Regions from separate parts of the Mesorhizobium sp. NPDC059054 genome, predicted to be linked through region 2. Evidence: predicted binding sites of a transcription regulator. Region 2 holds the regulator's gene; each other region holds the start of a gene.
What was found. The regulator LexA, encoded in region 2, represses DNA repair genes until DNA is damaged. The targets are predictions, from matches to a motif close to TGTTCNNNNTGTGTTCNG.
Positions count from the first base shown of each region.

Region 1: ACFWXH_RS15930 (YifB family Mg chelatase-like AAA ATPase) is a predicted target of LexA. The motif match lies at 2,391-2,408, and genes of this name have one in related genera.
Region 3: ACFWXH_RS22500 (ATP-dependent helicase) is a predicted target of LexA. The motif match lies at 3,989-4,006, and genes of this name have one in related genera.

Region 1 is NZ_JBHYHV010000003.1:526,045-531,295, reverse strand. Features, by position in the region: gene ACFWXH_RS15940 (glycosyltransferase family 2 protein) at 1-1,218, opposite strand, end outside; gene gshB (glutathione synthase) at 1,372-2,313, shown strand; gene ACFWXH_RS15930 (YifB family Mg chelatase-like AAA ATPase) at 2,489-4,021, shown strand; gene ACFWXH_RS15925 (hypothetical protein) at 4,156-5,124, shown strand; gene ACFWXH_RS15920 (transglutaminase-like cysteine peptidase) at 5,118-5,251, opposite strand, start outside.
Region 2 is NZ_JBHYHV010000002.1:1,149,270-1,154,520, reverse strand. Features, by position in the region: gene trpC (indole-3-glycerol phosphate synthase TrpC) at 1-668, shown strand, start outside; gene moaC (cyclic pyranopterin monophosphate synthase MoaC) at 670-1,155, shown strand; gene glp (gephyrin-like molybdotransferase Glp) at 1,155-2,360, shown strand; gene ACFWXH_RS13360 (DUF1236 domain-containing protein) at 2,426-2,755, opposite strand; partial or broken gene ACFWXH_RS13355 (hypothetical protein) at 2,817-3,018, opposite strand; gene lexA (transcriptional repressor LexA) at 3,290-4,012, shown strand; gene ACFWXH_RS13345 (ComEC/Rec2 family competence protein) at 4,034-5,251, opposite strand, start outside.
Region 3 is NZ_JBHYHV010000005.1:316,131-321,381, forward strand. Features, by position in the region: gene ACFWXH_RS22480 (carbohydrate ABC transporter permease) at 1-446, opposite strand, end outside; gene ACFWXH_RS22485 (ABC transporter substrate-binding protein) at 550-1,854, opposite strand; gene ACFWXH_RS22490 (LacI family DNA-binding transcriptional regulator) at 1,886-2,908, opposite strand; gene ACFWXH_RS22495 (hypothetical protein) at 3,068-3,949, opposite strand; gene ACFWXH_RS22500 (ATP-dependent helicase) at 4,093-5,251, shown strand, end outside.

The DNA.
Region 1 (5,251 bases), on a different contig from region 2:
ACTGCGTTTTAGCGGGATCTCCAGTACGCCAAGCAGGAAGGCGGAAAAGAAAAGCTGGAGCGAGATGACCACAAGGCTGAGGCCGAGCACCACGATGCGCGGAATTTCCGAATCGTTCAGTGGGCCGAAGCTTAGAAGCGCCCAGCGAACGGTTGCGTAACCAAAGAATAATGCCCCAGCGGTGAACAATATGCCCGCGTTGACCGCCAGCCTGTCGGTGCTGAGATAAGCCAACAGCCAGTCGGACCGACGGTTCTTGGGCAGGATACCGGTCAGATCGGCGTAGCGGCGGGAAATGGCACCGCAGGTGATCAATTGAACACCCGTGACGACCGCGAAACAGGCAGCGACGAAGGTGTTGAGGTCGAGTGACAGATTGTCGATGACCCTGAGCGGCCCGAACGCAAGAAGCGCCGCGAACATCAGGCCGATGCCGGTAAGGAACATGCCGGGAATGAAGAATAGCCAACGCGGATTGTACATCAGCAGGAATTTCAGATGTCGCCAGCCATCCCGCCACGTGCGCAGGTGTGGAGGCCTGCTGCGCCCGTCGGGCTTCAGCGTGGTTGGCACTTCCTCGATACGCAGCTTTGCCAACGCCGCGCGCACCACCATCTCGCTGGCGAACTCCATACCCGTCGTCTGCAGATTCAGTTTGCGGACAGAGTTCGTGCAGAAGCCACGAAGCCCGCAGTGGAAATCGCCTATTCGCAATCTGAAGAACAGCCTTCCAAGAAAAGACAGCACAGGATTGCCGAGGTAGCGATGCAGCTTTGGCATGGCTCCCGGTGCGATGCCGCCCGTGAAACGATTGCCCATGACGACATCGGCACCGCGGCGCAAGTGTTCTACAAAAAGGTCGAGCCGTTCGAAATCGTAGGAATCGTCTGCGTCGCCCATGATGATGAAGCGGCCACGCGCGGCGGCTATACCGCCGATCAGTGCGGCACCATAGCCTTTCTCCGCGACGGGAACCACACGGGCACCGAAGGTCGTTGCAATATGTTGTGAGCCGTCGGTGCTGCCATTGTCCGCGATCAACACCTCACCCACGATCCCCGATCGGCCGAGAAAATTTTTCGCCTTGAGAATGCACGTCGCCAGCGTCTCGGCCTCGTTGAGGCAAGGCATGAGGATGGTTAGTTCAATTGTCTCCAACGTCGGTTCGACAGCGAGAGGTCTACCGGTCTCGCGAAACTTCTTTGCTTGCACGCCCATTTTACTACCCCACCAGACCAAGCGGGGAGGACTATGCGTGGCAATGCCTTAAGATTTCGATGAAAGGTCGGTTGGGGCCGACGGATTGGCAGCCTGTGCGCTAGACGCTACATCATTGGCCATCAACAACAATGCGCTCAGCGGAGTCTCTGCATGTCCCTCAAAGTCGCCGTCCAGATGGATCATGTCTCGACCGTCAACATCGCCGGCGACACATCTTTCGCGCTTTCCCTGGAAGCGCAGCGGCGCGGCCACCGATTGTATCACTATACGCCGGACCGGCTGTCGCTGCGCGACGGCAAGGTCTTCGCCCGCATCGAGGAGATGCAGGTGCGGGATGTGAAGGGTGACCATTTCACGCTCGGCGAGGCGGTGCGCACGGACCTGTCGGAAATGGACGTGATCCTGCTTCGCCAGGACCCGCCTTTCGACATGAACTACATCACCACCACCCATATGCTGGAGCGCATCCACCCGCAGACGCTGGTGGTGAACGACCCGGCCTGGGTGCGCAACAGCCCCGAGAAGATCTTCGTCACCGAATTCGCGGACCTGATGCCGGAAACGCTGATCACCAAGGATCCGCTGGAAGTGGCCGCGTTCCGCAAGGAATTTGGCGACATCATCGTCAAGCCGCTCTACGGCAATGGCGGCGCCGGCATCTTCCATCTGCATGAGGCCGACCGCAATCTGGCCTCGCTGCTGGAAATGTTCGGCCAGCTGTTCCGTGAGCCCTATATCGTCCAGCGTTACCTGAAGGACGTGCGCAAGGGCGACAAGCGCATCATCCTGATCGACGGCGAACCGGTCGGCGCCATCAACCGCGTGCCTGCCGAATTCGAGTCGCGCTCCAACATGCATGTCGGCGGCCGCGCCGAAAAGACCGAGCTGACCGCGCGCGAGCGTGAGATCTGTGCCCGCATCGGTCCATCGCTGAAGGAGCGCGGCTTCATCCTCGTCGGCATCGACGTCATCGGCGACTACATGACCGAGATCAACGTCACCTCACCGACCGGCATTCGCGAAGTGAAGCGCTTCGGCGGTGCCGACATCGCCGCCCTGTTCTGGGATGCCGTCGAAGCCAAGCGCGGCTAGAGCTTTCGCCGTTTCACGGAAACAACGACTTTGCCTGCAAAACCGGCAGCAACCGGGTTGCATCTCATATGGTTGTTTGTTCCCGTATTGTTCTTGATCTGAACGGAAAACCATGCTTTTCTTGACCCCGTGGCCGCTCCGGCCATGCGGGTCGGGTGCCCGCCTGGGGGCTTAGATGGTTTCGCGCGTTCGCACGGTGGCGTTCCAGGGCATCGAGGCCGTGCCGGTCGACGTCCAGGTGATGATTGCGCCCGGCAAGGTCGGCATGTCGATCGTCGGTCTGCCGGACAAGGCCGTGGCCGAAAGCCGCGAACGCGTCCAGGCCGCCCTTCATGCCTCCGGCCTGTCGATGCCGGCACGCAAGGTCACGGTCAATCTCGCACCGGCTGATCTGCCGAAGGAAGGCAGCCACTACGACCTGCCGATCGCGCTCGGCCTGATGGCCGCCCTCGGCGCCATTCCCGGCGATATGCTGGCATCCTACGTCGTGCTGGGTGAACTTTCGCTGGACGGTACGATCGCTGCGGTCGCCGGTGCCCTGCCGGCGGCGGTCGGCGCCAATGCCGACGGGCGCGGGCTGATCTGTCCGCACGCCTGCGGTCCGGAAGCCGCCTGGGCCGGTCCCGACATCGATATCGTCGCGCCGCGCAGCCTGATTGCCATGGCCAATCATTTTCGGGGCACTCAGGTGCTGTCACGCCCGCAACCCGGCGTGCATCAGAGCGCGCGCAACCTGCCGGACCTTGCCGATATCAAAGGTCAGGAAAGTGCCAAGCGTGCGCTGGAGGTGGCAGCGGCCGGCGGGCACAATCTGCTGATGGTCGGCCCGCCGGGTTCCGGCAAGTCTATGCTGGCGCAGCGCCTCCCCTCGATCCTGCCATCGCTGGCGCCGAAGGAACTGCTGGAGGTCTCGATGATCGCTTCGGTCGCCGGCGAACTTGCCGGAGGCAAGCTGACCGACCGACGGCCATTTCGCGCACCGCATCACTCGGCCTCGATGGCGGCAATGGTTGGCGGTGGCGTGAGGGCGCGTCCGGGAGAGGTCTCGCTCGCCCATCACGGTGTGCTTTTCCTCGACGAATTCCCGGAGTTCTCGCCGCAAACGCTCGATGCGCTGCGCCAGCCATTGGAAACCGGCGACTGCATGATCGCCCGCGCCAATCATCGCGTCACTTATCCAGCGCGCATCCAGCTGATCGCGGCGATGAACCCATGCCGTTGCGGCATGGCAGGCGAGCCCGGTTATCGCTGCCTGCGCGGCGATCGTTGCCGCATCGACTATCAGGCACGGATCTCGGGTCCGCTGCTCGACCGGATCGATCTCAGGGTGGATGTCCCGGCCGTCTCGGCCAGCGATCTGATCCGACCGGATCGGACGGAGCCGAGCGCTGCGGTTGCCGAGCGTGTGGCGCTGGCACAGAATATCCAACGCAAGCGTTTCGAAACTCAAGGTATCGCGGGAATTGCGCTCAACGCTCATTGTTCACCAGCCATGATCGAGGCGATTGCGGCACCGGATGCGGCCGGGCTCGCACTGCTCAGCGAGGCCAGCGAAAAACTCGGCTTTTCCGCGCGTGCCTATCACCGCGTGCTGAAAGTGGCGCGCACCTTGGCCGATCTGGACGATTGCGAAACGGTCGGGCGCATCCATCTCGCCGAGGCGATCTCGTACCGCATGGCATCGGGACGCTTGTCGCAAGCTGCTTGAAGAAGAAAGCCAGTGGCTGAATGAAAGGCATGGGGGCGGCTAATCGGCCGGCTCAGTTCACCCGATGTCGTCTTACCAGGTTTGGCGATTCACTCTCGAATAACCGTCCCCATTCAAACCACGGTCCTGTCTTGATGGAAATTCTTCAGCCCTCTCTTTTCGCACCTCTACCAGAGCCGGAGCCTGGCTGGTTCGACGTGTCCTATGCCATCACGGATGACGGACTTCTGGCATCGCTCAAATCCACCTGCGATGTCCCGGGAAACTGGTATCGCAACGTAAAAGCCAAAGACACCACCCGGCCGCTGCTGACCAAGAACGCAATGGCCAGACTGTCGATCTTCGACGGAATGACGGAATATGGGACGATAGAATTTCCTCTCGAGACGGCATTTCCGGTTTTTGATGCCCATCGGGACGGCGCCTGGATTGTCGCCAGCTCCCGCTGCAGGCCGACCGACGCGAACGCGACGCTGTTCAACGACAGCGGGCAAGCCACCAACCAGTTCTGCTTGGGCGACGGGATTGAGCATCTTCAATGCGATGACCGCGGCAATATCTGGGTGGGCTATTTCGACGAAGGCGTCTTCGGCAACGGTGGCTGGAAACTGCCTGGAACCAAGGCCCCCATCAGCATGGCCGGCCTGGTTCAGTTCGATCCAACGGGGAAGGTTCTCTGGCGGCTCGAGGATCCGTCCATGGCGGACTGCTACGCGCTGAATGTCAGCCGGGGTACGACCTGGGCATACTACTATACCGATTTTCCTATTGTCGAAATCGCGGCCGCGACCGGCCGCACCAAAGTCCGTCAGACGACTGTGACGGGCGGACATTCGTTGGCCTGCGACTCGGAAGGCGCCATGATTGTCGGCGGCTACGCGCCCGACAAGGATCGCATCACCCTGCTGGAGTTTCGTGACGGAGTACGAAACGTGGCTCGTTTTCGCCATGCACTGCAAAGCACATTCTCCGAACGCGCCTCGCTCTGTCAGGCTCGCGGGAATACGTTGCACATCGTGCAGGATGGCTTGTGGAACAAATTGACGCTCGACGACGTCCGCCTCGCCGCGGCACAGCGCACGGCGAAAAAAAGCCGTTATTGAACAGCGCCGACCAGCACCTGCTGGCCATCGCGGATCGAGACCCAGCGGCCGGTGTTGTCGATGGCCTGGCGCTTCAGGAAGCGATAGCCGCTCTGATCCCAGGGCTTGACCTTGTCGGTCAGGTTGT
Region 2 (5,251 bases):
GCGCTGCCGGCGCCTTTGCGCTGATCGCCGAGATCAAGAAGGCGAGCCCGTCAAAGGGGCTGATCCGCGCCGATTTTGACCCACCGTCGCTGGCACAGGCCTATCAGGCCGGCGGCGCCGCCTGCCTGTCGGTTCTGACTGATTCGCCATCTTTCCAGGGTGCGCCGGAATTCCTCACCACCGCTCGCAAGGCGGTGAATCTGCCTGCGCTGCGCAAAGATTTCCTGTTCGATCCTTATCAGGTCTACGAGGCCCGTGCCTGGGGTGCGGACGCCATTCTCATCATCATGGCGAGCGTCGACGATCAACTGGCTGCGGAACTTGAAGAAACCGCCCTTTCACTCGGCATGGACGCGCTTGTCGAAGTCCACGATGAAGAGGAGACGGAGCGCGCCCTAAAACTCGAATCGCGCCTCCTCGGCATCAACAATCGCAATCTGCGCACCTTCGAGACCAGTCTCGAAACGTCCGAACGGCTGGCGGCAATGGTGCCTTCCGATCGTCTGCTGGTCAGCGAAAGTGGCATCTTCACCCATGACGACTGCCGCCGCATGGAAAAGAGCGGCATCGGCACTTTCCTCGTCGGCGAAAGCCTGATGCGGCAGGCCGATGTGACTGCGGCGACACGTGCGCTGCTGGGCCTCGAAACCAGGGCCGAGGCTGTCTGAGATGCCCGGGAACACCCTCACCCATCTCGGTGCGCAAGGCGAAGCGCACATGGTCGATGTCGGTGACAAGGCCGAGACCATGCGCACGGCGCTGGCCGAAGGCTTCGTCTCGATGCAGGCTGAAACGCTCGCCATGATACTCGACGGCAATGCCAAGAAAGGCGATGTGCTGGGCACTGCTCGCATCGCCGGCATCATGGCAGCCAAGAAGGCACATGACCTGATCCCACTCTGCCATCCACTGCTGCTGACCAAGGTATCTGTCGATATCGAGCCAGCCCCCGCTTTGCCCGGCCTGAAGGTCACCGCGCTTGCGCGCGTTACCGGCAAGACCGGTGTCGAAATGGAAGCGCTCACCGCCGCTTCGGTTGCATGCCTGACCATCTACGACATGGCCAAGGCAGTGGACCGTGCCATGGTTATTTCCGGTATCCGCCTGGTGGAAAAGACCGGGGGCAAATCAGGCGATTACAGGGTGGAAACCTGATGTCGCTGGTGCCGGTCGAAGAAGCGCTGCAGCGACTGCTGGACGACGCCGAACCGCTCGCTGCGGAGACCGTCGCATTGACCGACGCCTTCGATCGGGTGCTGGCAACCCCCTTGGCGGCGTTGCGCACGCAGCCGCCTTTCGATGCCTCCGCTATGGACGGCTATGCGGCAAAGGCCGCCGATGTGGCCGCAACGCCGGTGACGTTGAAGGTGATCGGCAGCGCGCCAGCCGGCCGTGCGTTTCAGGGCGCCGTTGGTACCGGCGAGACCGTGCGCGTCTTCACCGGTGCACCACTGCCCGCCGGCAGCGACACCATCGTCATCCAGGAAAACGTGCGCGACTTGGGCGATGGCTCCGTCGAAGTGTTGGAATCCGCATCCGAAGGTCGCAACATCCGCCGCAAAGGGCTGGATTTCAACACTGGCGATGTTCTGCTCAAAAAAGGCCGCGTGCTCGACGCCGCAGCTTTGTCGCTAGCCGCTTCTGCGAACCATCCGGCACTTGCCGTGGTGCGCCGGCCGCTGGTTGCTATCATCGCCACGGGTGACGAATTACTGCCACCCGGCAGCGTGCCGGGACCGGACCAGATCATCTCTTCCAACGCTTATGGTGTGGCAGCTGCGGCCCAGGCCGTCGGTGCGCATGCATTGGATCTCGGCATCGCACCCGACCGCAAGGACGCCATCGCCGCGGCGGTACGACAGGCTGTCGAAGCCGGCGCCAACGTCATCGTCACCCTTGGCGGCGCCTCCGTCGGCGATCACGACCTGGTGCACGATGTTCTGACCAGCGAAGGCATGACGCTGGACTTCTGGAAGCTCGCCATGCGCCCAGGCAAGCCGCTGATGTTTGGCCGCATGGGTGCGATCCGCTGCATCGGCTTGCCTGGAAACCCAGTGGCTAGCCTGGTCTGTTCGCAGCTTTTCCTGAAACCCCTGCTTGCCCGTCTTGGCGGCCGCCCCTTCAGCCAGGATATCCGCGAGGCAAGCCTCACAACCAATATGGCGGCCAATGACCGCAGGCAGGACTACATCCGTGCCCGGATCGAACAGGATGGCAGCAGATTGGCCGCGACGCCGTTCGGCGTTCAGGATTCCTCGATGCTTCGTGCTTTATCGGATGCCAACGGGCTGATCATTCGCCCGCCACATGCACCCAAGGCCGAAGCCGGCTCCACGTGCCAGGTGCTGATGCTGCGCTGATCTGAGAAGAAGGCAGATAGCAAAGCCCCGGCTGTCTCTCGGCAGCCAGGGCTTCAACCATCGGATCAGTTCAAGACCTCAACGATTTCATAGGTTTCCGGATCCACAAGAACCGCCCTGTTGTCGATGACGGTGTAACGATATCGTGTATCGGGAACTTCATGCAGGGTTACCGTCTCCGGTACTCTCGAGCCCAGATTGAGCTCCAACCCGAGCACATTGATCGAAGCCACGGGGTTCTTACGAACATACTCGCGGATGACGGTCTTCTGCTCCGGCTGGATCACCACTGTACCTGGCCGTTGTGCCGGGACCACCACGGTATCCTGTGCGTGGCTGGCAGCAGCGCCTGCGAGGACTGCGCAAACGGCATATATCGGAAGAAGCGGTTTCATCGTTCTCTCCTTTCAAGCACGATTGCCCGAAGGAGGAATGCGGACGTCAACGGCCCCGTTCCTAATGAATTAAGGTCTTGTTGCGGCAACTTTGTGCCGAACCACAAGGAAAGGTATGGAACTCACTTTTCGAGATGGCATCCAGCTTACGGAATTTCTCCACGAACACCGGATCGGAAAAGAACTCATCGATATTGCCGGCGCCCTGCCTCGACGTTGACGACGGTTTCGCCGTCAGTGCTCCTGGCAAGGGTATTCCAGAGGCGTTGAAGAAGGCTTCGATGCGGCGATCCACACGAGTGACGTCGGGACGCACGCCTCACGAGGCGCAAGCTTTGGCACATTCCGGAAATGTGAGAATTGACCCCTCGGCAGGACTTTTCGAAACAGACGGGTAGCCGCACCAGCCGTTACACTGAACAAAGCGTCAACAAATTCATTAAACTTTAAAAGGTTGCGGAACACAAATGGAACAGATAGTGTTTGTTCTGGATTTGTTTTTCTGATTCTGGTTCCGTTCCACGGAGGGTGGCTATGCTGACACGCAAGCAACATGAGCTTTTGCTCTTCATCCATGAACGGCTGAAGGAAAGCGGAATTCCGCCTTCCTTCGACGAGATGAAGGAAGCGCTGGATCTTGCCTCGAAGTCCGGCATCCACCGCCTCATAACCGCTCTGGAAGAGCGCGGCTTTATTCGCCGGCTGCCAAACCGGGCGCGTGCACTGGAAGTGTTGAGGCTTCCCGATTCGATCGCGCCCGGCCTCAATGCGGCTCGGAAATTTTCGCCCGCTGTCATCCAGGGCAGTCTGGGGCGGCCTGCACCGAAGGAACCGCAACGCCTGCAGGCCCCAGGCAATGACGACGATGCCACGGCTTCCGTTTCCATCCCAGTCATGGGCCGCATCGCCGCCGGCGTACCGATCGACGCGATCCAGCACCGCACCCATTCGATCTCCGTGCCGCCCGATATGATTGCGGGGGGGGAGCACTATGCATTGGAAGTCAAAGGCGACTCCATGATCGAGGCCGGTATTTTCGACGGCGACACGGTCATCATCCGCAATGCCAATACGGCCAATCCTGGCGAAATCGTCGTGGCGCTCGTCGACGAGGAAGAAGCGACACTCAAGCGATTCCGTCGCAAGGGTGCCTCGATCGCGCTGGAGGCCGCCAATCCAGCCTATGAGACCCGCATCTTCGGCCCGGACCGGGTCAAAGTACAAGGCAAGCTGGTTGGGTTGATCCGCCGCTATTGAGTGAACGGCCTAATTTCGCAGTCACTTAGCCGGCCGCACATCAGGAATTGTGGCAGGTTCTGCAGCCGGGTGAAGCTGATCATCCCGACGTTTGGATTTGAACGCTTTTTTAGGAAGCGGTGGCAGCCCCCTCGCCTCGCGGGTGAACATGCGCTGTGCATGCCAGGGTCGATTTGTGCTCTCGAGCGCAAACAGGATATTAGCCGGTTTATCAGCAGAAACATCAAATCGTACCGCCGCACTGCCGGTGCGGGCGAGATCCTTCTTGGTAACCACCAAGATCGCCGGGTCGTTGCAGGGGTCGGATGCGGTGGCATCGTCGATGACAATGAGTGAGGCGACCCCACAAGCCGATTTCGCTGCATCGGCATATGCAGTCATCACCACGACCGCACCCGACGGATGGCGCGCGAAACACAGGCGCCGTGCACATAGGAAGGGTGTGCCGAAAGGCATGTCGAGCACATTTTCAACGGTCATTTCAACGTCAGCCGAAACATCCTCCGGCAAGACCGTCGTCTCCACATTGAGTGCGCGACGCCAATTGTCCAGCGTGAAAACATTGGGCCGCGCTCGGCTGACGGCGACCTCATCGTCGCCGATCGGCAGCGCGACGAGACGCGCATCCTCGGAGATCAGCACGTCGGGCGTTTCGACATTGCTCATCGTCAGCATACCAGCGAGCGCAAAAGGCAGCGCCAGCCAGCGCAACCATGTCGTGGTCATCGCGCCGATGGCGAGCGCTGCGGTGACGAAGAGCACTGACTGGGTCGAGACGAGCCCTACTCCGTCGACGGGGGAGCGGATGGAAATCCATTCGGCGATCGCCATCATCACCGTTAGTCCCTTGCCCATCACATAGAGAAACGGCCAGTCGGCGCCGAACGGCATGGCAAATGCGCTGAAAACAGCGGCCAGCATGATGAGCGAAACCACCGGCATTACGGCCAGATTGGCGAACAGGCTGAGGGGCGAGACACGCTGGAAATGCCAGACCGCGAAGAGTGCCGTTGCCAGCCCAGCAACGATCGAGGTCGCCGCCATGCCGCCTACCGCAATCAGCGACTTGTGCACGAGTATCCCAGCAAACGAGCGCACCGGCGGCGGAGCAGTGGGCATTGCGCTACGGCGCTCTGTCCAAGCCGCGTAAGCACCAATCAGTGCAGCGGTCGCCGCAAACGACATTTGGAAAGATGGACCAACCACCTCATGCGGTGCGGTCAGGATCACGATCACCGC
Region 3 (5,251 bases), on a different contig from region 2:
ATGCCATAGAGGGCGCTTGACGTCTGCGTCAGCGGGTTGGGAACATCGAGACCCATGCGTTGGAGCAGGCCAGTCACGCCGGTGACGGGTGAATAGATCATACCCTGCCAAACGCGCGCCGTGATGGCGGTCGCGATAATGACCGGTAGAAAATAGATGACCTGGAAATAGTTCGAACCCCGGCGCGCAACCAGCATCATTGTCGCGGCAAGAAGCCCCATCCCTATCGGCACGGTCAGGAAGATCACTGTCCAGATGACGTTGTTGCCCAGGGCGGTCCAGAACACGCTGTCGGCCCAGAGATCGCGAAAATTATCGAGACCCACAAAGACCGGAGCGCTGATGCCGTCCCACTGGAAAAAGGCCAGCGCAACCGTCATCAGCGCCGGCACGGCGATGATGACGATGTTGATTAAAAGGGTCGGCAAGACATACAGCCGATGCATGGGTCATACCCCTTTCAAGGGTCGGCAGGGCTCGTTTCCTCCCGGAATGAACACGGGAAGATCGAGAAGAGCCTGCCTCGGGGACAGGCACGGGGGCGAATGTTCAGCGAGCGGGAACGGCTGGCACCTTGCCGTCGCGCTTTTCCTTCTGGAACGCAGCGTCGAGCTTCGCCAGGAAGTCCGCCGTCGTTGTCCGCTTCAGCCAGACTTCTTCAATGCCGTTGATCAGATAGCTGTCTGTAGCAGGAGGCAGAAACGTCCAGGTCGTATAGCCATAGTCACCGTCATTCACCGCGCGCGCCAGGGTTGCCATTGTGTCGGTGAAGAGCGGCGAGGTATTTTCACCCATCTTTACCCCGGAATGATCCTTCAGCGGGATGTTCCACTCCCCCTGCCAGGCCGAGTTCATCGAGCCATAGACTGCCGGTGTGAAGACGAAATCGATCACGGCTGCCGCACCGTCCGGCTGCCTGGCCTTGGAAGCGATCGAGAACGTCGAGCCGATGCCGAGGGGGTAGACTGGCTTGCCTTCCGCGCTGGGAAACCCAACGAACCCTGGCGTAGCGCCACTCTTTCCAAAATAGGTATCCACATTGTGGAACTGCCAGGTGCCGCTTGGCATCATGCCGGCCTGGCCTGCTGCCAGCATGTTGGCGGTCTGCTCGCTGCTTGTGAGCGAAAAGTAGTTCTTTCCGAAATAGCCCTTCTGCCACCACTGATCGAGAGTATCGATCGCCTTCACGAAAGGTTCGGCAGTCCAGGGGATTTCGCCGCGCAATGCCTTGCCGATGTTGTCGGGACCAGCAACGGAATTCAGCGCGAGCGTGACGAACCATTCATTGGCGCCTCGCCAGTCGGCATTGCCGGCTGCGAACGGTGTGATGTTCTCTTTCAGCATGGCGTCGGCCACCGTTTCGAGCTCGGCAATCGAAGCTGGAACCTTCCAGCCGTGCTTGTCGAAAACCGTCTTGTTGTAGAACAAGCCAAGCGTTTCGTAAGTTTTGGGAAGCGCGAAGAGCTTGCCGTTGTAGCGGCCCATTTCCACAAAGACCGGAAGGATACGATCCGCCCATTTGTATTTCGCGGCATAGTCGTCGAGCGCAAGAAGCTGTCCGGACTGCGCCATCGGCGCCACATAGCTCGGCCCCGCAGTGTAGACCACGTCCGGGCCGTTGCCGGAGAGCATCGCGACACGCAATTGCTTGTCCAGCTCGCTGCCGCGATAGTCGATAACCAGCTTATAGCCGGGCTGCGACTTGTCGAAGGGGCCGACAATGTTGTCCTGGATCAGCTTCTGCTGATCAGGCGTTGCCTGCTCATACCACCATGTCACCCGCTCCTGCGCGGCAGCGTTGTGAACCAGACCCAAATACACTGCAGCCGCAGCAAACGCGTTGACCATCTTCATATTGTTCCCTCCCGATTCATTGTCATTTCGCTCAACCGCCGAATGGAGCGATCGAGGCACGGACGACCAGTTCAAAAGGCATTTCCTCGGCGCGGCCGGGTCCGATCGTGCCGCGGGCCAGGCGCTCGATCAGGACTTCCGCGGCTCGCGCACCGATCCTGTCTTGAAACTGCGCCACTGTGGTCAGCGCAGGCGTAACCAGGGCGGATGCCAGGATGTCGTCAAAACCCGCGACAGAGATGTCATCGGGTATAGACAGGCCTTCCGATACCAGGCGCTGCATGACGCCGATCGCCATCAGATCATTGGCCGCGACAACCGCACTGGGCAGATCACCGATCCCCAGGAGTTGACTGGCGGCCTGACGACCTCCTTCGAGCGTGAAATTCATCGCGCTGAAAACCATGGGCTCGGCTCCCACCGTCGCCATGGCTTCGAGATAGCCCTGAAGACGCACCCGTTGGGGGCCGCCCGGGGCGGCAACCATGGCAATGCGGCGATGCCCAAGTTCAATCAGATGCTGGGTCAACACACGTGCCGCCGCCACGTTGTCGATGAAAAGGTCGTCGATGGGCTGTGGCCCGCCGGACTTGCGGCTCACCTCGACACGCACCACCGGCATGCCGGCCTCGCCCAGCGGCTGCAAATCCCGGGCATCAAGATTGAAAAAGACACCCACGATGCCATCGAAGCGGCCTTGCTGCGCGCTCATCAGCACCTGCTTCTCGTTTGCGGCTTTCCCCTCGGTATCGATCGTGATCACTTCATAGCCGGAAGCGCGCGCCACCTTCTGCACCGCCACCACAAGGGATGGATAAAACGGATTGGTCAGATCGGGCACAATGCAGGCGATCACATGTGTGCGCTGGGTGCGCAGCGCCTGGGCAAAGCGGTTCGGCTGATATCCAAGTTCAGCGATCGCAGCCTCGATGCGCTCTGCGGTCTCGGGCGCAATCTTGTCGCGGCCACCGTTCAGCACGAGGGAAACCGTCGCCTGGGCGACACCAGCGCGCTCCGCCACTTCCTTTTGCGTAATTCTCCGACCAGATCTCACAGGACAGATCCAATTGCTACGTAGCAATACGCTATTGATACGTAGCAATTTGTCAATACCCGTCGATAAGATCGATTTCCGTCAGCGAATCGCAGGACGCCTGAAGGCGGTCACTCTGAGCTGAGCGGCCTTTGCGCCGGCTGGAAAGACTGCCCGGGATCAGGCCCGAACAATCCTGGCGAGCAGCCTCTCGTCGTCTGCCTGCTCCTGTTCGGTGAATTGCGGCGGATCACTCCTGTCCATCGCCTCGAGCAGGTGGGCAGCGAGTTTTTCCTCGCCTCGGGCAGTCAGTGCCTCCCACCGGTTCATCAGAACTTCATAGGTGACGATGTGATGGAAGCCGGCTCGGGCACGACGATCGAGGGCCGCGAAAGCCGATCGCATCGCCGCTTCATCGTCGGTGTCCTCCAGCACGAGATAGCCGATATCGTCGAGGATCGACGGCCGGCCAATCGCGGCCGCGAGGCCGAGGGTGGCCCAGCTCGTATCCGTGGCCAGCATATGCCTTGCCAGCGACACCGGATCGACGCGCAGATAGGTCAGAGCCGAGAGCAGGATCTCGGCCGTCCAGATATCCGGCAACCAGTTGCCTTTCACGTCATCAGGGACCTGCTGCCCGAGAGGAGCCGGCTCGCCTGTCGCGAACCAGTTCGCCGCTGCCTGGCTGAACACATTGCGCAGAGCCTGCTGTTCGGCCAGCGGCCAGGACAACAGGCCGAGCCTGGCTATCTGGTCCGGTAGCATCGGAAATGGGCGCGTGTCGAACGCTGCGCATTCAAGCGCCCGCGGCAGCCAGTGCCGGAATGTGGCAACGCCGCCGGAGCAATTGGGATGTTCGAAATAGATCGGAGAAAAAACGGCGTAATCCGCGGTGCGCACGTTTCGGGGGCCGCAGATCTGCTCCTCCTGTTCGGGCGTGAAGCACTGCCGGCAGAAGCCGCGTGGCGCCCGATAGGACGAGAACACCTCGTAGACCTGATCCAGGCACGCCTTCGCGTCAGGAACGGAGGCATCGAATGCGAAAAACAACGGTGGCTGCATGTTTCAATTTCAATGGCGAGCATCGAACGCTCGAGGCAACGGGACAGATCTCGAACGAGATGCATAGCCGGGCCGCGACCAACCTGCAAAGCCCGCGCCGCCCAGCCATTGCGAACGAAACGGAAACGATGCTTCATGCCCCCATGAACATCGCCATCCGTGATTCGATCGAGGACCCCGCCTACCTGTCGAAGCTGAACGACGGCCAGAGGGCGGCGGTCCTGCACGGAGAGGGCGCCGTTTGCGGACCGCTTCTGATCATCGCGGGCGCGGGATCGGGCAAGACGAACACGCTTGCCCACCGCGTCGCGCATCTCATCGTGCGCGGCGCCGATCCTCGGCGCATCCTGCTGATGACGTTCTCGCGCCGTGCCGCGACCGAGATGGCGAAGCGCGTCGAGCGCATCGCCGCCGAGGTGATGAAGGAGCGCGCCGCGAGCCTCATGGAAGGGCTGACATGGGCGGGCACGTTCCATTCGATCGGCGCGCGGCTGTTGCGGGACTATGCGCTGGAGATCGGGCTGGAGCCGAGCTTCACCATCCATGACCGCGAGGATTCCGCCGACCTGATGAACCTGGTCCGGCACGAGCTTGGCCTCTCTGCGACCGAGAACCGTTTCCCGACCAAGGCGACATGTCTTTCGATCTATTCGCGTGTCGTCAATGCGCAGGACGCGCTCGAACAGGTCGTCGGCGACTGTTTCCCCTGGTGCGTCGGCTGGACCGAAGAGCTCAAGCAGCTGTTCGGTGCCTATGTCGAGGCAAAGCAGCGGCAGAACATCCTCGATTACGACGACCTGCTGCTCTACTGGGCGCAGATGGCTGCCGAGCCGGAAATCGCCGCGCATCTGGCCTCGCGCTTCGACCATATCCTCGTCGATGAGTACCAGGATACCAACCGGCTGCAGGCATCGATCCTGACGGCGATCAAGCCGGACGGAGCCGGCCTGACGGTGGTGGGAGACGACGCCCAATCGATCTATTCCTTCCGTGCCGCGGAAGTGCGCAACATCCTCGACTTCCCCACTTTGTTCCCCTCGCCCGCCGAAATCGTCACGCTCGATCGCAACTATCGTTCGACCGATGCGATCCTGAACGCCGCGAACGCCGTCATCGGCGAAGCGGCCGAACGCTTCACCAAGAACCTGTGGACCGATCGCTCGTCGCATGAAAAGCCGGCGATCGTCACCGTTCGCGACGAAGCCGAGCAGGCGAGCTACATCTGCGACGAGGTGCTGAAGGAACGCGAGACCGGAACCGTGCTCAAGCAGCAGGCGGTGCTGTTTCGGGCATCCCACCATT